DNA from 2 places in the Microbacterium azadirachtae genome. Region 2 is predicted to be linked to the other one. Evidence: riboswitches for the same ligand, from Rfam matches in the RefSeq annotation. Region 2 holds a riboswitch; the other holds the start of a gene.
The links. Region 2 has a riboswitch for FMN ahead of ribD (bifunctional diaminohydroxyphosphoribosylaminopyrimidine deaminase/5-amino-6-(5-phosphoribosylamino)uracil reductase RibD). Riboswitches for the same ligand answer to the same signal wherever they lie in the genome.
Positions count from the first base shown of each region.

Region 1 (9,558 bases), 1.1 Mb from region 2:
TCCGCGCAGCCTCGTGCGAACCCGGCGATCCGCCGGCGGATCTCGTAGCCGAGGACCACGGATCCGATCCTCTCCGCGATCGGCGCGAGCCAGCCCGGCCGGCACGTGAAGTTGTACTTCCAGACGGCCCGCGTGCCCCCTTCGGCGGGTTCGAAGCGCCAGCCGGCGCCGAGGGTGCGGAAGAACCACGGCCCCTTCTCCATCGTCATCCCGACGTTGGTGGGCGGCGCGTACGAGACGTAGCGCGTGACCATCGACAGGCCGAACCGCTGTCGCGTGAATGTGCGCACGCCCTTGGCGGGCGACGTGGATCCGTCGAGGAAGTGCTGCTCGCTGATGAAGCCGTCCCAGCGCCGGCGCACCGGCCCCGTGGTCTGCGACACGGCGTACGCGAGGTCGGGCGGGATCGGGACGACGACAGCGGCCTGGACGACGGGCATGCTCCGACGCTATCGCCCTCCTCGCTCGACGGCGGACTCCGCAACGGACGGAGGCCGGGCAGGAGCCTCGTACGGCTCCTGCCCGGCCCGGTCCGATGAGCTCGGTTCAGCCGCGTCCTGCGCGGGCGCGGGCGCGCTCCTGCTTCGCCGCCATCTCGTCGACCGCCGCGCGGCCCAGCGTCTCGGTGCTGACCGGCTCCGCCCCCGCGCCCTGCGACGTGCCCGCCTCGTGCCCCACGCCGTCGAGCAGGGACTCGTCGAACGGCCGAGCGCCCGAGAGCACCTGGCGCACCTGCTCCGCGTCGATCTGCTTCGTCCAGGTGCCGATGAGGATCGTGGCCACGGCGTTGCCGGTGAAGTTGGTGAGCGCGCGACCCTCCGACATGAACCGGTCGATGCCGACGATCACGCCGACGCCGTTCACCAGATCGGGCCGGTAGGCCTGCAGTCCGCCGGCGAGCGTCGCGAGTCCCGCACCGGTGACGCCGGCGGCGCCCTTGCTCGCGATGATCATGAACACCAGCAGGCCGATCTGCTCGGGGATGGACATCGGCTGCCCCAGCCCGGTCGCGATGAACAGCGACGCCATGGTCAGGTAGATCGCGGTGCCGTCGAGGTTGAAGGAGTAGCCGGTCGGCACCGTGATGCCGACGACCGGCTTCGCCACGCCCAGGTGCTCCATCTTCGCGATCAGGCGCGGCAGCGCCGACTCCGACGAGGAGGTTCCGACGATCAGCAGGTACTCGCGGGCGAGGTACTTCATCAGCTGGAAGATGTTCACGCGGGCGACGAGCATGAGGATCCCGCCGAGGACGACGACGATGAACACGATGCAGGTCAGGTAGAACGCGCCGAGGAGGATCCCGAGGCTCCAGATCGCGGCGACACCGGTCTTGCCGACGACGGCGGCGATGGCGCCGAAGGCGCCGACCGGGGCGAGCCACAGGATCATGCCGAGCACGCGGAACACGAGCGTCTGCAGGTGCTTGATCGCGCCCATGATGGGGGCGCCGCGCTCCCCCAGCCCCTGCAGCGCGAAGCCGACCAGCAGCGCGATGAAGAGCACCTGCAGCACGCTCTCGCCGGTGAAGGCGCCGAAGAACGTGGCCGGGATGATGCCGAGGATGAAGTCCTGGGTCGTCTTGGCCTCGGTGGTGGTCGCCTGATAGGTGGCGCCCGCCATGTGCAGGCCCTCTCCCGGGTGGATGATGTTGCCCACGACCAGGCCGATCGCGAGGGCGAACGTCGACATCACCATGAAGTAGATCAGGGCGAGCCCCCCGATCTTGCCGACCGTCGCCGCCTTGGCGATGGATCCGACGCCGATCACGATCGTGCAGAAGATGATCGGCGCGATCATCATCTTGATCAGGCTCACGAAGCCCTTGCCGACAGGCTCGAGGCCCTGCGCGAACTGCGGGAACACGAGTCCCACCGCGATTCCGAGGGCCACCGCGATGAGCACGGACACATAGAGCCAGGTGTGCTTGTCCCAGGAGCTCTTGCCGCGGCGCCAGTCGTGCCGTGGGAGTGAGAAACCTTCGGTGAGAGCCATCATCGCCTCCGCTGGATTACAGGACGCCCGCACCACTTCGGGCGGGCCGTGCCGACCATCCTGCGGACGACCGGCAGGCGGGGACGAGTTCTGTTCGTATTGAAAGCGCGACGGACCCGGCGCGCACCGTGCGGCCTCGCGCATACTGGCTGAGGAGGTCAGGATCGGCGATGGCGACGACACGACGGGCGCGGGTGCGCAGCGCGGCATCGCGCGTCTTCGCGCTGCTGATCGGATCCGTGCTGCTGATCGGCGCGGCGATCGGCGTGTTCCTGACCTGGGAGGCGCAGACCTCGGCACGGCAGGAGGCCGAGCACGTCACCGCCGCGATCGCGCACGCCCTGTCGGCCGCGCCGCTCGTGCGGTCGGCCGTGACCGCGAGCGACCGTCCGGCCGCGGAGGCGAGCCTGCGCGCCTATGTGGAGTCGGCACGCACCGGCGCGGGTCTGGACTTCATCACGGTGATGGACCGGGACGGCGTGCGTCTCACGCACCCGGATCCCGCGCAGGTGGGCGGGCACTACCTGGGGACGATCCCCGCCGACGGACGCACCCTCACCGAGCAGTACACCGGTACGCTCGGCCCGTCGGTGCGCACGATCTCGCCCGTGCACGACGCCGGGGGCGCAGTCGTCGGCTGGGTCTCCGCCGGTGTCACGGTGGAGTCGCTCGCCGGAGCGCTGCTGCGCCGCTTGCCCGTGATCGTGCTGCTCACCCTCGCGGTCGTCGCCCTGGGCGCGGTGGGCGCGGTGCTCGCACGGCTCGCGACCCGCAGGATCACCGGCGACCTGAACGCCCGCGACGTGCGCGACGCCGTCGCGGGATTCGAGTCCGTGCGCACGCTCGGCGAGGCGCTGCGCGCGCAGACCCACGAGCACGGCAACCGGCTGCACACCGCACTCGCCCTGCTCGAGCTCGATCGCAAGGACGAGGCGATCGCGCTGCTCTCGGACTCGTCGGTGCAGAGCCAGTCGGTGATCGACCAGATGACGCTGCGCGACGGGGACCCGACCGTCGCCGCGCTCCTACTCGGCAAGGCCTCGCAGGCCAAGGAGCGCCGCGTGCACTGGCAGGTCGTCGTCGATCCCACCGCGCCGCGCGCGGACCTGGATCCCGTCGACGCGGTCGCCGTGGTCGGCAACCTCATCGACAACGCGCTGGACGCGGCCGGCCAGGACGCGACCGACGACGCCGGTCGCTGGGTGCGGGTGGAGATCGCTCCCGCGGAAGGCGGCGAGGTCGCCATCACGGTCTCGGACAGCGGCCCTGGCATCCCGGCGGACCTCGGCGACCGCGTGTTCGAGCACGGCGTCTCCACCAAGCCCAGCGATCGAGCGGGACGCGGCGTCGGTCTCGCCCTGGTCCGCGACGTCGTGCAGGCGGCGGGCGGGAGCATCACGGTCACGAACGATCCCACGACCTTCCGCGTGACGCTTCCCGCGGCGCCGGCGAAGGCGCGACGTCGATGATCGGCGTCCTGATCGTCGACGACGATCCGCTCACGCTCGAGCTGCACACCGCTTACGTCGAGCGGCTCGACGGCTTCGCGGTGGTCGGTGAATGCACCGGCGTGCGCGCGGCGCTCACCGCGATCGCCGAGGTGGGCGACCGCATCGACCTCGTCCTGCTCGACATCACCATGCCGGACGGATCCGGGATCGACGTGCTCCGGCAGATCCGCGCCGCAGACGCGGACATCGACGTGATCGCGGTGACGAGCGTGCGCGAGGTCGACGCCGTGCGGAGGATGTCGGCGCTCGGGGTGGCCCAGTATCTGCTCAAGCCGTTCCCGTTCCGCGTGTTCCGCGAGCGCATGCAGCAGTACGCGGAGCGCCGGGCGCGCGCGATCGGCATCACGGGGGCGGCGAGCCAGGACGAGATCGACGCCCTCGTCGGCGGTCCGCCCACCGGTGCGGTGGTGCTGCCCAAGGGGCTCACCGCGGAGACGCTGCAGGCGGTCACCGCCGCCCTGCGCGCGCACGGCGAGCTGTCGGCCGGCGAGGCCGCGCCGCTCGTGGGGGTCTCCCGGGTGACGGCGCGCCGCTACCTCGAGCACCTGGTGGACGCGCGCGTCGCCACCCGCGCGCCCCGCTACGGCACCCCCGGACGGCCGGAGACGGCCTACCGGCTGGCGGGCGCCGGATCCTGACCGTCGCGATGATAGCGTCGTCCTGTCCTCAGGGCGGGGTGGAAGTCCCCACCGGCGGTGTCGCGGCCAAGCCGCGCGAGCCCGCGAACGGTCCCCATGGCGGGGACCGCCGATCCGGTGCGAATCCGGAGCCGACGGTCAGAGTCCGGATGAGAGAGGACAGAAGGAGCAGTGCACCATGCCCAGAATCGCCATCGTCGCCGCCCAGTGGCACGCGGAGATCGTCGACCAGGCCGTCTCCGCGTTCCGTGAGCGGCTGACCGAGCTCGGCATCGACGAGGTCGACGTCTTCCGCGTGCCGGGAGCGTTCGAGATCCCGCTGCATGCGAAGCGCCTGGCCGTCACCGGACGGTACGCCGCCATCGCGACCAGCGCTCTGGTCGTCGACGGCGGGATCTATCGGCACGACTTCGTCGCCGGGACCGTCGTGGACGCGCTGATGCGCGTGCAGCTGGAGACCGATGTCCCGGTGTTCTCCGCCGTGCTCACGCCGCACCACTTCCACGAGCACGCCGAGCATCGCGACTACTTCACCCGGCACTTCGCGGTGAAGGGGCGTGAGCTCGCCGACGCCGTCTCGGCGACCATCGAGAGCCTCGCGGCGATCGGCTGAGCCGAGCCGCCCGGCCCGCGGGCGCGCCTCGGCACAGTGCGAGGCGCGCCCGCGGGGCGCTCAGCGCGGCAGGCGCCCTTCGTGAAGGATGCCGTCGGGGTCGGCGCTCGCGCGCACGGCACGCAGCCGATCGATGTCGGCCGCCGTGCCGCAGTGCTCGAGCGTCTGACCCGGAGCGAGGAACGTGGGGATCGTGCGGTCGGCGGCCGCGGGGGCGAGGAGGGCGAGCAGGCCCGCGATGCTCGCGTCGCCCGGTTCGGCCGGGGCTTCGGGGAAGACCGGGACGAGGGCATGCAGCAGCCATCCGGCCGAGGCGAGTGAGGAGAACCCGGCACGACGCGGCGAGTCGAGCGCTCCGCCGAGCATCCTCAGGTCGATCCCGACGATCGGCCACTGCTCGGGCGCCTGCCGGAAGTCGACGAGAGCCGAGATCGTCGCGTCGTCGAGCTGCGCCAGCGCGAGCGCGGCCCCACGCCCCGGGGTCGGATCGGTCGGTTCGCCCGACGCTGCCGCGAGGGTTGCGGGCGACGTCGGGCCGACGAGCTCGCGCTGCACGGCCGCCGCACCCCGCAGGGCGTCGAGGAAGGCGTCGGCCGGGCCGTCCGAGGACAGCGCCTGCACGGAGAGGAAGCTGCGACCCCGGATCTCCTCGGGGAGCATCGGCGCGTCCGGCATGCGCATCGAGTTCGTGAAGACGTTCAGCGTCGCCGGCGCGTGCTCGGCGAAGTCGCGCACGGCGCGGATGACCGCGGCCGAGTCGGCCGCGTCGAACGTCAGGGCGGCCCCCCACTGCGCGGGTGTGCGGACCAGGTCGATCTCGAGCGCCGTGACGATGCCCGCGATCCCGCCGGCGCCGCGCAGAGCCCACATCGTCTCGGGATCGCTGACGTCGTCGACCCGCTCGTGCGTGCCGTCCGTACGCAGGACCCAGGCCGCACGCAGGTTGTCGGACCCGAGTCCCGCCGTCCGGCTGAACCAGGAATGCCCGCCGCCGAGCGTGTAGCCCGCGACGGAGACGACGGGGCTGGTGCCCGCAGGCGCCGCCCAGCCGGTGCCCTCGAGCGCTGCGACAACGGCGCCCCAGCGCACCCCGCTGCCCACCACGACGACGCCGGCGTCGAGATCGACGTCGAGCCGGTCGAATGCGGCCGTGCGCACGATCAGGGCGCCGGCCAGGTCGCCTGAGGCGCCGTGGCCGCTGGGCTGCACGGCGATCGGGGTGCCGGCGTCGCGCGCGGCGGCGAGGAGCCGCCGCAGGTCGTCGAGCCCGGCGGGCGTCGCGACGGCGGCGGGCGTCTGATCGATCGCGAGGTTCCAGGGGCGGCGTGCCGCATCGAACCCGTCGTCCCCGGAGAGCAGGACGGGGCCGTCGAAGGTGCCGCTGAGGGCGTGGAGCGCAGAGGGAAGGGGCATGCCGTCACCCTACGATGCCGCACCGACATCGCAGGGGCGTCATGCCCCTTCCCTCCCCCCGGCTACTCGCCCGCGAGACCGCCGAGCAGGTGACCGAAGGAGCGGCCCTCACCGAGATAGCTGCCCGGATCGAACGGATCCTTGTCCGCGGCCGGCTCGCGCCGCGCCATCGCCGCGGCGAGCTCCCGCGCGCCGCGCTCGATGCGCGTGCTGAGCGGGGCGACGTCGTCGGCCTTCGCGCCCCAGTCGCTGGATGCGGCGAACACGCCCGTCGAGACCGGCTCCGCGTGCAGGTACGTGAACAGCGGGCGGATCGCGTAGTCGATCGCGAGCGAGTGCCGCGCCGTCCCGGCGTTCGCGCCGATCAGCACGGGCTTGCCCGTCAGGGCGTCCGGGTCGAGCACGTCGATGAACGACTTGAACAGCCCCGAGTAGCTCGTCGAGAAGATGGGCGTGACCACGATGAGGCCGTCGGCCGAGACCACCGTGTTGATCGCCGAGTCCAGCGCCGGCGGCGCGAATCCGGTGAGCAGGTTGTTGGTGATGTCGTGCGCGAGGTCGCGCAGCTCGATGACGTCCACGCTCACCTCGGATCCGAGCTCGGTGAGCCGGTTCGCGGTCTCGGCCGCGAGCCGATCCGCGAGCATCCGCGTGGAGGACGGGTTGCTGAGTCCGGCGGAGATCACCGCGATGCGACGCGCGCCCATCTCAGTTCGCCCCCTTCGTGGCCGCAGCGCCGAACGCCGCACCGGCCTGCGTCTCTCGACGGGCCGGGACCGCGCCGCCGTCCTGGTAGGGCGAGCCGGCCGTCAGGTTGTCGCCGCGGTTCGCACCGGGACGCGCTTCACGCGCCGGTCCGTCGCCGTAGACCGCCTTCACGCGGGCGGCGTGGGTGGGCGCGTCGGGGACGGACGCCGGACGGTTCTGGGCGAGCTCCTTGCGCAGCACCGGCACGACCTCGCCACCGAGGATGTCGAGCTGTTCGAGCACGACCTTGAGCGGCAGTCCGGCGTGGTCCATGAGGAAGAGCTGGCGCTGGTAGTCGCCGTAGTGGTCGCGCATGGCGGCGTAGCGGTCGATCACCTGCTGGGGCGAGCCCACGGTGAGGGGCGTCATCTCGGTGAAGTCCTCCATGGAGGGACCGTGACCGTAGACCGGCGCGTTGTCGAAGTAGGGGCGGAACTCGTCCACCGCATCCTGCGAGTTCGCGCGCATGAACACCTGGCCGCCGAGGCCGACGATCGCCTGCTCGGGGGTGCCGTGGCCGTAGTGCGCGAACCGCTGCCGGTACAGCTCGATGAGGCGCTGGTAGTGCTCCTTGGGCCAGAAGATGTTGTTCGCGAAGAAGCCGTCGCCGTAGTAGGCGGCCTGCTCGGCGATCTCGGGCGTGCGGATCGAGCCGTGCCAGACGAAGGGGGCCACGCCGTCGAGGGGGCGCGGAGTGGAGGTGAAGCCCTGCAGCGAGGTGCGGAACTTCCCCTCCCAGTCCACGACGTCATTGGTCCACAGCTCGTGCAGCAGCGCGTAGTTCTCGATCGCGAGCGGCAGGCCCTGCCGGATGTCCTTGCCGAACCACGGGTACACCGGTCCGGTGTTGCCGCGGCCCATCATGAGGTCCATGCGGCCGCCGGAGACGTGCTGCAGCATCGCGTAGTCCTCGGCGATCTTCACCGGGTCGTTCGTGGTGATCAGCGTCGTGGACGTGGAGACGATCAGCCGCTCGGTCTGCGCGGCGAGGGCGGCGAGGAAGGTCGTCGGGCTCGACGACCAGAACGGCGGATTGTGGTGCTCGCCGATCGCGAAGACGTCGAGACCGACCTCTTCGGCGTGCTTGGCGATCGTGAGGGTGTTCTGGATCCGCTCGCGCTCGCTGGGGGTCTCCCCCGTGACCGGGTTGCGGGTGATGTCGCTGACCGACATGAGGCCGAACTGCATGCCCGACCAGGTGCTCGACTCGCTCACTGCTGTCTCCTTCAGATTTCTATTCACTTGAATATATCTGGTGAAACGTCTGCCTCTCAGAAGTATTCCCCGGATCCCGGATGCCGGCCAGCGCGGATCCGGGGAGCCTGCGCAGCGTCAGGCGAACAGCCCCGCGCCGACGTAGGAGCCCTTCTCCGCCCCGGGCGGGATCGCCCAGATCCCGGAGCCGATGTGCCGGATGTACTCGCTCATGAGATCCGTCGACAGGCGCTTCTGCAGGGTGACGAACTGCTCGGGCGAACGCTGATAGGAGAGGAAGAAGAGCCCGGCGTCCAGGCGGCCCAGGTCGTTGTTGCCGTCGACGTAGTTGTAGCCGCGGCGCAGGATCCGGATCCCGTCGTTGACCGTCGGATGCGCCAGGCGCACGTGGGAGTGCTCGTCGATCGCCGAGCCGGAGAAGACCGGCTCGGTCGTCTCGCCACCACCGGACAGCGGAGCCCCGCTGCCCTTGGCCCGTCCGATGGTGCGGTCCTGCTCGGCCAGGCGCAGCCGATCCCACGTCTCGACGAGCATCGCGATCTTGCGGGCCACCAGGTACGAGCCTCCGGCCATCCACTGCGGCTCGTCCTCCTCCCCCACCCAGACGTGTTCGGCGAGCGCCTTCGCGTCGTCCGCCAGGATGTTCGCGGTGCCGTCCTTGTATCCGAAAAGGTTGCGCGGCGTCTGCTGGTCGGCCGACGTGCGCGACGTGCGCCCGAAGCCGAGCTGGGACCAGCGCAGCCGGGCCCGGCCGAAGGCGATGCGGCTCAGGTTGCGCACCGCGTGCACCGCCACCTGCGGGTCGTCGGCGCACGCCTGGATGCACAGGTCTCCGCCGGTGTAGGCGGCGTCGAGCGCATCCCCGACGAATCCGGGGAGCTCGGCGAGGACGGCCGGGCGCCGGGATGCGATCCCGAACCGGTCGCCCTCGGCGAGGAACAGCGACGGGCCGAGGCCGATCGTGAGGGTGAGCCCCGCGGCGGTCAGCCCCTGCGCCTCCCCGGTGTCGTCCGGAGGCGCCTCGGGAGAGCCGCCCACAGCGCCCGCGGCGCTCACGTCGAGCCCCTTCGTGAGACGCGATGCGGCGTAGCTCCAGTCCTGGAGCAGGGAGATCAGGTCGTCGCGGCTCGCGCGCGGCATCATGTCGAAGCTCGCGAAGTGCAGGTGCTCCTGGACGCGGGTCGTGATGCCGGCCTGATGCGCGCCCTCGAAGGCGTACTCGTCCGCCGCGGGCGTGCCGGCCAGGACGCCGCTGGACGCGATCGCCGCCGCGCCGCCGGCTCCGGCGGCGATCCCGGCCACACCGCTGCCGAGCGCCCAACCGATGAGGCCGCGGCGGCTGATGCCGGGCCGGTCGCTCTGCTCCGCCGCGCGGGAGTCTCCCGGGGCGGATGCCTCCGGGGCCGACGGGATCTGTTCCTCCGCG
Region 1 is NZ_CP099706.1:2,181,418-2,190,975, forward strand. Features, by position in the region: gene NFX31_RS10445 (SRPBCC family protein) at 1-440, opposite strand, end outside; gene NFX31_RS10450 (cation:dicarboxylate symporter family transporter) at 547-1,995, opposite strand; gene NFX31_RS10455 (ATP-binding protein) at 2,166-3,464, shown strand; gene NFX31_RS10460 (response regulator) at 3,461-4,144, shown strand; FMN riboswitch at 4,165-4,309, shown strand; gene NFX31_RS10465 (6,7-dimethyl-8-ribityllumazine synthase) at 4,323-4,757, shown strand; gene NFX31_RS10470 (FAD-binding oxidoreductase) at 4,818-6,170, opposite strand; gene NFX31_RS10475 (FMN reductase) at 6,233-6,877, opposite strand; gene NFX31_RS10480 (LLM class flavin-dependent oxidoreductase) at 6,879-8,105, opposite strand; gene efeB (iron uptake transporter deferrochelatase/peroxidase subunit) at 8,250-9,558, opposite strand, start outside.
Region 1: it holds a riboswitch for FMN, as region 2 does, so the genes downstream of both, NFX31_RS10465 (6,7-dimethyl-8-ribityllumazine synthase) here and ribD (bifunctional diaminohydroxyphosphoribosylaminopyrimidine deaminase/5-amino-6-(5-phosphoribosylamino)uracil reductase RibD) in region 2, are expected to answer to the same signal.

Region 2 (9,558 bases):
GAGGCTGCGTGGAGGTCCTCGGCCAGCTCGCCCTCGCCGATCGGTTCCCGCGGGCGGAGCTGCTGGATGACACGATCCTGCTCCTGGAGACGAGCGAGCGGCTGACGCCCGCATCGGCGGTGGCGGAGCAGCTCCGCGCCTATGGGGAGCGGGGGCTTCTGGAGCGCGTCGCGGGCGTCGTGGTCGCGCGGCCGCCGGCGAGCACGCACGAGGTCATCCCGGAGGCGGGCGAGCGGCGCAGGATCCGCGCTGAGCAGCGCGATGCCGTGCTCGCCGCGATGGAGCGCTACAACCCCGACGCCGTGGTGTGCATCGGCGTGCCGTTCGGGCACACCCGGCCGCAGTGGATCGTTCCGTACGGCGGTGCGGTCGCGCTGGACGGCGCCGCGCGCCGTGTCGTGGCCGACTACGCGTGAGCCGCCTCAGCGCCGGCCGAATCGGCGATGCGCGGCCTGCCGGGTGGTGCCCAGCGCGCTCGCGATCGCCTGCCACGAGTAGCCTGCCGCACGGGCGCGGCGCACCTGCACCTCCTCGGCGCGGGCGATGTCGCGGCGCACCGCGACCAGCCGGTGCAGCTCGGCGAGCGGCTCGCCCTGGGGATCCAGATCGTTCGCCGTCCTCATCATGGTGACCTCCTGGTGTCAATGCTTGTTGACGCCGCGAGGTCTGTCAATCGATGTTGACAGTTTCCCTTTCGCCTGCGGCGGACAGGATCCGTCGGCGGATCCCGATCGCCGCGCAGGGAGGACGGCCCCGATCAGGGCAGCGTGGGCACGCCCAGGTCGTCCTCGTAGTCGTGGTCCTTGGTCTCGGGGATGAGGATCAGGGCGATGAGCGTCAGCACGGCCATGGCCGAGAGGTAGATGCCCACGAGCACGGGCGAGCCGTCGGCGAGCTGCCACAGCCACACCGCGATCAGGGGCGCCACGGCGGCGCCGAGGATCGACGAGACGTTGTACGCGACCGCGGAGCCGGTGTACCGCACATTCGTGGGGAACAGCTCGGGCAGCAGCGCGCCCATCGGCCCGAACGTCGTGCCCATGAGCAGGAAGCCGAGGATCAGGAACGACTGGGTCAGCACCGCGGCGAACGGCTCACCGGCGTGCCGCCCGAGGAAGAGCGGGAAGGTGAAGCCGAAGAGGATGATCGCGACCGTCGTCCAGATCAGCAGCGTGCGCCGCCCGATCCGATCCGCCCACGGACCGGACAGCAGCGTGAAGATCCCGAAGAACACGACGCCGATGATCTGCATCACCACGAAGTCGGTGTAGCCGAACCCCTGACCCGGGTAGAACTGCGCCGCGAATGCGGCCGGGTCGAACGGGGCGCCCTTCGCCTCGGCCGCCTTCTGCGCCGCGGCGGACGCGATCTCGACCGACCACGGCTTCGTGCCGAACGACAGCGTGAAGTTCGTCATCAGGTAGAACAGCACATAGGTCGCCAGCATCACGAACGTGCCGAGGATCAGGTGCTTCCAGTGATGGCGGAAGACGGTCGCAAGCGGCAGCTTGCGGATCGTGCCCTTGACCTCGGCGCGCTTGAAGGTGTCCGACTCGACGAGCTTCAGCCGCACCCACAGCCCGATGATCACCATCACGGCCGAGAACAGGAACGGCACCCGCCAGCCCCAGCCGAGGAACGCCTCCGACTTCTGCGTCGGATCCGAGGCGTGCGGCAGCAGGGCGTTGATGATCAGGAACAGGCCGTTCGCGATGATGAAGCCGAGCGGCGCCCCCAGCTGCGGGAACGAGCCGTACCAGGCGCGCTTGCCCTCCGGGGCGTTCTCCGTGGCGACGAGCGCGGCGCCCGACCACTCGCCTCCGAGCGCGAATCCCTGCGCGAGACGCAGGATGAGCAGCAGCAGCGCCGCCCACCAGTTGATCTGCTGGAACGTGGGCAGCACGCCGATCAGGAAGGTCGCGATGCCCATCGTGAGCAGCGAGGCGACGAGGGTGGCCTTGCGGCCGTAACGGTCGCCGAAGTGGCCGAACACCATCGCGCCGATCGGGCGGGCGATCATCGCCGCGCCGAACACGCCGAACGACGCGAGCAGCGCCGTGGTGTCGTTCCCGGTCGGGAAGAACAGGATGGGGAAGACCAGCACCGCCGCCGTCGCGTAGACGTAGAAGTCGTAGAACTCGATCGTCGTGCCGATGAGGCTGGCGAGGATCACCCGCGATCGAGGATTGGCGGGTGCGGTCGTGGCGGTGCTCATGCAGTCCTCCGGTCGGTACGTCGATCACGCTCGCCGGGCCCCCCAGCCGTGCGGCAGCACGGGGGAGTCTACGCCCGGCGTTCAGCCGATCCACAGGCGGACACGCGACCACCGCGGAGTATGACGACGAGGACGTATGCGCCCTGTCGGATGAACGACGAACGCGGGACCCGGATGACCGGATCCCGCGTTCGACGAGGTGGTGCGGAGCGCTCAGTGCCAGAAGAAGCCGAGCCCGGCGTTCAGCAGGGCCAGGATCCCGACCGTCCAGAACATGCCGCCAGGAACGGTCTCGCCGCGCTTCTGGCGACCCATGCCGATGCCGAGCAGGGCGCCGATGATGATCAGGACCACGAGCTTCACCGTGATCTTGATGTAGAAGCTCATCCCGGGCGTCCAGTCGATGCCCCAGGGGGCGGCGAGCGCGAGGCCCGCGACACCGGCGATCGCGAGGCCGATGTTCATGAGCTGCGTGAACTGGCGCTTGCCCCCGAACGCCTGGGCCAGCCAGGCGCCGAACAGCGTGGCGAAGCCGATCAGGTGGATGAAGACGACGATCTCGCGGAGGGTCTGCATGAGCACAGGCTATGCCCGCGTCCGCCCCCTCGCCAGGCAGGCTCGCCTCAGCCGCGGGCGCTCAGCCGCGCAGCGACCGGATCACCTGGGCGGTGCGCAGCGCGGCGTCCGCCGCCTCGGCACCCTTGTCCTCCTTGGAGCCCTCGAGCCCGGCGCGGTCGAGACCCTGCTGCTCGTCGTCCAGCGTGAGCACGCCGAAGCCGACGGGCTTGCCCGCGTCCAGCGAGACCCGGGTGAGGCCGTCGGTGGTCGCCGCCGAGACGTACTCGAAGTGCGGGGTGCCGCCGCGGATGATCACGCCGAGCGCGACCACGGCGTCGGCGCCGCCGGCGAACGCCGCCTGCGCCGCCACGGCGAGCTCGAACGATCCCGGGACGCGCACCAGACGGTGGTTCGCCCCGGTCTCCTCGAGCACCCGCTGGGCGCCGGCGATCAGGCCGTTCGTGATCGTCTCGTGCCAGGTGCCGGCGACGATGACGACGTTCAGGCCGCTCGCGTCGAATCCTCCGGTGGTCGGTGCTCCCGCGCCGCTCATGCGTGCTCCTCTGCGTTGTCGGCCGTGTTGGCGGCCAGGGCGGCGGCGAGCTCGGACTCGCCGATGATGTGGCCCATGCGGTCGCGCTTGGTCTCGAGGTACTGGTGGTTGTTGGGGCCGACGCCGACGATCAGGGGAACCTGCTCGATCACGTCCAGTCCCAGCTGGCGCAGCTGCGCGACCTTGTCGGTGTTGTTGGTCAGCAGCCGCACCTTCTTGACCCCGAGGTCGCTGAGGATCCCGGCCGCCGCCGCATAGTCGCGGGCGTCCGCGGGCAGACCCAGGGCGAGGTTCGCGTCGACCGTGTCGAGCCCCTCCTCCTGCAGCGCATACGCGCGCAGCTTGTTGATGAGGCCGATGCCGCGTCCCTCGTGGCCGCGCATGTAGATGACGATGCCGCCGTCCTGCTCGATGGCGTCGAGCGCGGCGTCCAGCTGGGGGCCGCACTCGCACTTCAGCGAACCGAACGCCTCGCCGGTCAGGCACTCCGAGTGCACGCGCACGAGCGCGGTCTCGGTGGGCTCGCCGGAGACGACCGCGATGTGGTCGGTGCCGGTGATGCGGTCCTTGTAGGCGAGGAAACGGAACACCCCGTGCGTGGTGGGAACGGTCGCGTCCGCGCGTAGGCTGACCCGGCGGCGCGTGTTGTTCGCGACGCAGTCGGCCTCGTCCCGCGGGTCGACCTCGTTGAGGTGTGCGACGAGCTGCTCGATCGTGATCACCGGGATCCCGTCGCGCTCGCCGAGCTCCAGCAGTCCGGGCAGGCGCATCATGCTCCCGTCCTCGGCGACGACCTCGGCGATCGCGCCGATGGGGCGCAGCCCCGCGAGACGCATCAGCTCGACCGCGGCCTCGGTGTGCCCGCCGCGCTGACGCACGCCGCCGTCCACGGCGCGCAACGGCAGCACGTGACCGGGGCGGATGAGATCGGACGGCGTCGACGCCGCGTCCGCGAGCACGTTCAGGGTGCGGGCGCGGTCGGCGGCGCTGATGCCGGTCGTGACGCCGCTCGCCGCGTCGACGCTGATCGTGTACGCGGTGCTGCGGGCGTCCTCGTTGGCCTCGACCATGGGCGGGAGGTTCAGCGCGTCGGCGATGTCGGCGGGCATGGGCGCGCACAGGTAGCCGGAGGTCCAGCGCACCGTCCACGCGACCCATTCGGGGGTCGCGAGCTCGGCGGAGAGGATCACGTCGCCCTCGTTCTCGCGGTTCTCGTCGTCCGCGACGAGCACGGGGCGTCCGGCGCGGAGCGACTCCAGCGCCTCCTCGATGGTGGAAAGGCTCATCGCGAGCCTCCTTCCGTTGTGACGGCGCGGTCGGCGCCGGGGACTTCGGGGTCGCCCGCGGCACGGAAGGCGAGCAGGCGCTCCACGTGCCGGGCGAGGATGTCGGTCTCGAGGTTCACGCGGTCGCCGACGGCGCGGGTTCCGAGCGTGGTGGCGGCGAGGGTCTCGGGGATGAGGGACACCTCGAACCACGCGGCGTCCGCGGCCGGCGCGCTCACCGCGCTGACCGTCAGGGAGGTGCCGTCGACCGAGATGGATCCCTTGTCCACGACGAGCGGTGCGAGGTCGCCGGGCAGCGAGATCCGCAGCACGCTCCACTCGGCGCCGGGTCGCACCTCGAGCACCTCGCCGACGCCGTCGACGTGGCCCTGCACGATGTGCCCGCCCAGCCGGGCGCCGACCGGCATGGCCTTCTCGATGTTGACGCGGGTGCCCACCGTCGCGCCGCCGATCGCGGCCACGTCGAGCGTCTGCTTCATGACGTCCGCGTCGAACGTCTCGGCGGTCGACGCGACCACGGTCAGGCACACCCCGCTCACGGCGATCGACTCGCCGTGCACCGCGTCGGACGCGGCCCGGGGGGCGCGCACGGTCAGGCGCCAGCCGTCTCCCTCGGGCGTGATCGCCGTGATCTCGCCGATCTCCTCGATGATTCCGGTGAACATCAGGCGTCTCCTTCGTTCCGGGATGTGTTCTCGCCCGACGTCAGCGGGCGGGCGATCGCCAGCAGATCCGGGCCCAGCGGCAGCCACTCGTCGACGACGAGCCGGTGCGCCTCGTCGATCGAGGTCACGCCGATGTCGGTGAGCGCGAGCCGCGGGCCGCCGAGCAGGACCGGGGCGACATACGCGAGGACCTGGTCGGCGAGGCCGGCCGCGACGAAGGCGCTCGCCAGGGTCGGACCCCCCTCGACGAACACGCGCTGGACGCCGCGTTCCCGCAGCTCCGCGAGCACCGCGTCGAGCTCGTGACCGGAGTAGAACAGGGGGGCGTGCGGGTGCCGGCGCACGGCCGCGTCGGCCGGTGTCGTCCGCGAGCCGATCACGACGGGGATCGGCTGATGGGGGAGCAGTGCGTCGCCGTCGCGCGCGGTGAGCGCGGGGTCGTCGGCGAGCACCGTGCCGGTGCCCACCACGATGGCGTCCGCGGCGGCGCGGCGGCGGTGCACGTCGGCCCGTGCCTCGGGGCCGGTGATCCACTGGCTGGATCCGTCCGCCGCGGCGGCGCGGCCGTCCAGGCTCTGCGCCCACTTCACGGTGACGTGCGGGCGCCCCAGGCGCTGCACCGTCAGCCAGTCGCCGATGAGCGCCTCCGCCGCATCGGCCTGCTCCCCGGACTCGACATCGATGCCGGCCGCGCGCATCCGCTCTGCGCCGCCGCCGGACACGACTCCCGGATCGTCCAGCGCGTACACGACGCGGGCGACGCCGGCGTCGATGAGCGCCTGTGCGCAGGGTCCGGTGCGGCCCGTGTGGTTGCAGGGCTCGAGCGTGACCACGGCGGTGGCGCCGCGGAGCTGTTCCGGGGCGAGCTTCGAGAGCGCGTCGACCTCGGCGTGCGGCGTGCCGGATCCGCGATGCCACCCGTCGGCGAGCATCTCGCCGCTCGGGGAGAGGATCACGGCGCCGACCTGCGGATTCAGGCCACGGGGTCCGCGGCGCGCGACCTCGAGAGCGTGCGCCATCGCTGCGCGCTCTGCCGCTGTCGCCGTCATGTCGCCTTCTTCGTCCTTGTTCAGGGAGTCGGGGTCGGGCGCACGACGATCGTGCGTGCTTCCTCTCATCCGGACTCGCAAGCTCTCGCTCGCATCACCGTCGGTCCCGGAATTCCACCGGATCGGCCTCGGATCCCGGTCGGATCCTCGGTTCGCGGACTGTCACCGCCGGTTCGGATTCTCACCGACCCCGGAGCACGTTGTGTTGCTCTCAGCTTAGTCAACGCGCCGGTTCCGGTTTCATTCCGGCGGATGCATCTATGACGTCCCATGTCGCGGTCGGCTACTTCAGCAGCCGGGACAGTCGCCGGTCCGCGAGCACCTTGCCGCCGGTCTGACAGGTGGGGCAGTACTCGAGCGAGCGGTCGGCGAAGAACACGCTGCGCACCGTGTCGCCGCAGACGGGACAGGCCTCGCCCCGGCGGGCGTGCACCTGCATGCCGCGCCTCTTCGCGTCCTTGAGGTCGGCCGGCGGCTTGCCGCTCGCGGCGGCGACGGCCTCGCGCAGCGTGGTCTGCATCGCGTCGTACAGCCGCGTCACGTCGTCGTCGCCGAGGCCTCCGGCGGGCGCGTACGGCGACATCCGGGCGGCGTGCAGGATCTCGTCGGAGTAGGCGTTGCCGATGCCGCCGATCACGCCCTGGTCGCGCAGCAGCCCCTTGATCTGCGTGCGCCTGCCCTCGAGCAGCGCGGCGAACGCGTCACGGGTGAACGCCGGGTCCAGCGGATCCGGCCCGAGCCGGGCGATTCCGGGGACCTCGGCCGGATCCCGCACGACGTACACGGCGAGGGACTTCTTCGTGCCGGCCTCGGTGAGGTCGAACCCGCTGCCGTCGTCGAACGCCACGCGCAGCGCGATCGGAGACTTCCCGGGCCGGATCAGCGTGGTCGGCAGGGCGTCGTACCAGCGCAGCCAGCCGGCCTTGGCGAGGTGGAACACGAGGTGCAGCCCCGGCTCCGCGGCGCTCTCCAGCGTCAGATCCAGGTACTTGCCATGCCGCGTCGCCGCGCGGACAGTGGACCCGGGCAGCGCCGTCACCGGCGGGTCGTAGGTCTTGAGCGCGGAGATCGCCGACACGGACGCGCGCGTGACCTTCAGCCCGACCGCGCGCTCGGCGAGGAAGTCGACCAGCCCTTGCACCTCTGGCATCTCCGGCATGGGAACATCCTGCCACCGGAGGACGACATCGGGGCCGCCGACCGGGACCGCGGCCGGTCAGCCGAGGTCGATCGGCCAGTCCACCGGCGTGCGGTCGTCGGTGCGCAGCAGCCCGCCGCTCCATCCGTCGTCCCGCCCGCGCGGACCGGCCAGTCCCTGGCGCAGGAGACCCTCATAGCGGAACCCGAGCGCCCGGGCGCTCCGCGCCGAGGGGACGTTGCCGACCACCGCGCGCCACCGGATGCGGGCCAGGCCCAGCTCGGCGAACCCCCAGTCGATGACGGCACGGGCCGCCTCGGTGAGGTACCCGCGGCCGCGCGCCGGCGCGGCGACCCAGTAGCCGAGCTCGGCATCGTCGCCGGTCGGGTGATCGACGATGTGGTGCAGGCCGATGGATGCGACGAGCTCGCCGTCGGCGTATGCCGCCCACACGGTCTCGGATCCGTCCTCCCACCACTCGCCGATGAGGCGGACGAAGTCCTCGGCGTCGGCGCGGACGTAGGGGCTCGGCACTGTGGTCCACCGCGGGATCTCCGGATCCTGGCACGCCGTCGTGATCGCGTCGACATCGGCGGACGTCGGGGCGTGCAGGATCAGGCGGGGTGTGCGCAGCTCGACCGGTTCCATCGGCCCAGCCTAGGCCCCGCCGCCGGCTCCCCTGGTGGCTGTCCCGACCACCCGCGTACACAACGCAGGAGAAAAGGGGTCCAACTCCCGGATGAGTCCGGGCAGGGACCTGATCTCCTGCGTTGTGTTCGCGCGGGGCCGCTGACCAGGACCTCCTGCACAGATCAGGCCACGGAGCAGTTGTCCACCGATCACGTGAGGGCGCCTCCATGTCGGTGCGCGCACGGGAACGATCGCCGTATGGCTGACGTCGACGCGTTCGGGATTCCGCTGGACCGCTCCCTCTCCGGGTGGGCCCCGCAGGAGCGGGATCGATGGCGCGACCTCGCGCTCGCTGCACGAGGGCATGTCTGCATCCGGCCCACCGCCAGCATGGTCCTCACCACGCCCCGCGTGCTCACGGATGCCGTCCGGGCTCTTCTGGCCCTTCGCCGCTGAGGCGGAGAGACAGAACGCAGGATAATCGGCACCGAAGGGCCCCGGATCGCCCGAGGGGAGCGGAATCTCCTGCGTTGCGTCGGTTCGCGGGTGTGCAACCCACGGCACCGGGCTCAGACGCGGCGGAGCAGTCCGACCCGGTCGTACACGTCGGCGAGGGTCTTGTCGGCGACCTCGTCGGCACGGGCGGCGTTGGCCGCGAGGATCCGGTCCAGTTCCGCCGGATCGGCGAGCAGCTCGTTCGCGCGCTCACGCACCGGGCCGAACTCGTTCACGACGACCTCGGCGAGGCCCTTCTTGAAGTCGCCGTAGCCGCGTCCCGCGTACTCGTCCTCGATCGACGCGATCTGGCGGCCGGTGAGGGCCGCGTAGATCGTGAGCAGGTTGGAGACGCCGGGCTTGTTCTCGCGGTCGTAGCGCACCGAGCCCTCGTTGTCGGTCACGGCGCGCATGACCTTCTTCGCCGACTTCGCCGGATCGTCCAGCAGCCACAGCACGCCCGCGTCGGACTCGGCCGACTTCGACATCTTCGACGTCGGGTTCTGCAGGTCGTAGATGCGCGCCGTGTCCTTCTGGATCACGGGGATCGGCACCACGAACGTCTCTCCGAAGCGCGAGTTGAAGCGCTCCGCGAGGTCGCGCGTCAGCTCGACGTGCTGCTTCTGGTCGTCGCCCACCGGCACGACGTCGGTCTGATACAGCAGGATGTCCGCGGCCATCAGCACCGGGTAGGTGAAGAGCCCGACCGAGGTCGCGTCGGCGCCGAAGCGCGAGGACTTGTCCTTGAACTGCGTCATCCGGCCGGCCTCGCCGAAGCCGGTGATGGTGCTGAGGATCCAGGCCAGCTCGGCGTGGGCGCGCACATGCGACTGCACGTACAGCGTGGACTGCGAGGGCTCGATGCCGGCGGCGATGTACTGCGCCGCGGTGCGACGGGTCTTCTCGCGCAGCTCGGCGGGATCCTGCGGCACGGTGATCGCGTGCAGGTCGACGACGGAGAAGAACGCG
Region 2 is NZ_CP099706.1:1,050,184-1,059,741, forward strand. Features, by position in the region: gene NFX31_RS04910 (S66 family peptidase) at 1-416, shown strand, start outside; gene NFX31_RS04915 (transcriptional regulator) at 423-626, opposite strand; gene NFX31_RS04920 (MFS transporter) at 758-2,215, opposite strand; gene NFX31_RS04925 (hypothetical protein) at 2,429-2,791, opposite strand; gene ribH (6,7-dimethyl-8-ribityllumazine synthase) at 2,853-3,326, opposite strand; gene ribA (GTP cyclohydrolase II) at 3,323-4,612, opposite strand; gene NFX31_RS04940 (riboflavin synthase) at 4,609-5,277, opposite strand; gene ribD (bifunctional diaminohydroxyphosphoribosylaminopyrimidine deaminase/5-amino-6-(5-phosphoribosylamino)uracil reductase RibD) at 5,277-6,326, opposite strand; FMN riboswitch at 6,379-6,528, opposite strand; gene NFX31_RS04950 (Fpg/Nei family DNA glycosylase) at 6,610-7,485, opposite strand; gene NFX31_RS04955 (GNAT family N-acetyltransferase) at 7,543-8,112, opposite strand; gene NFX31_RS04960 (hypothetical protein) at 8,353-8,550, shown strand; gene trpS (tryptophan--tRNA ligase) at 8,664-9,558, opposite strand, start outside.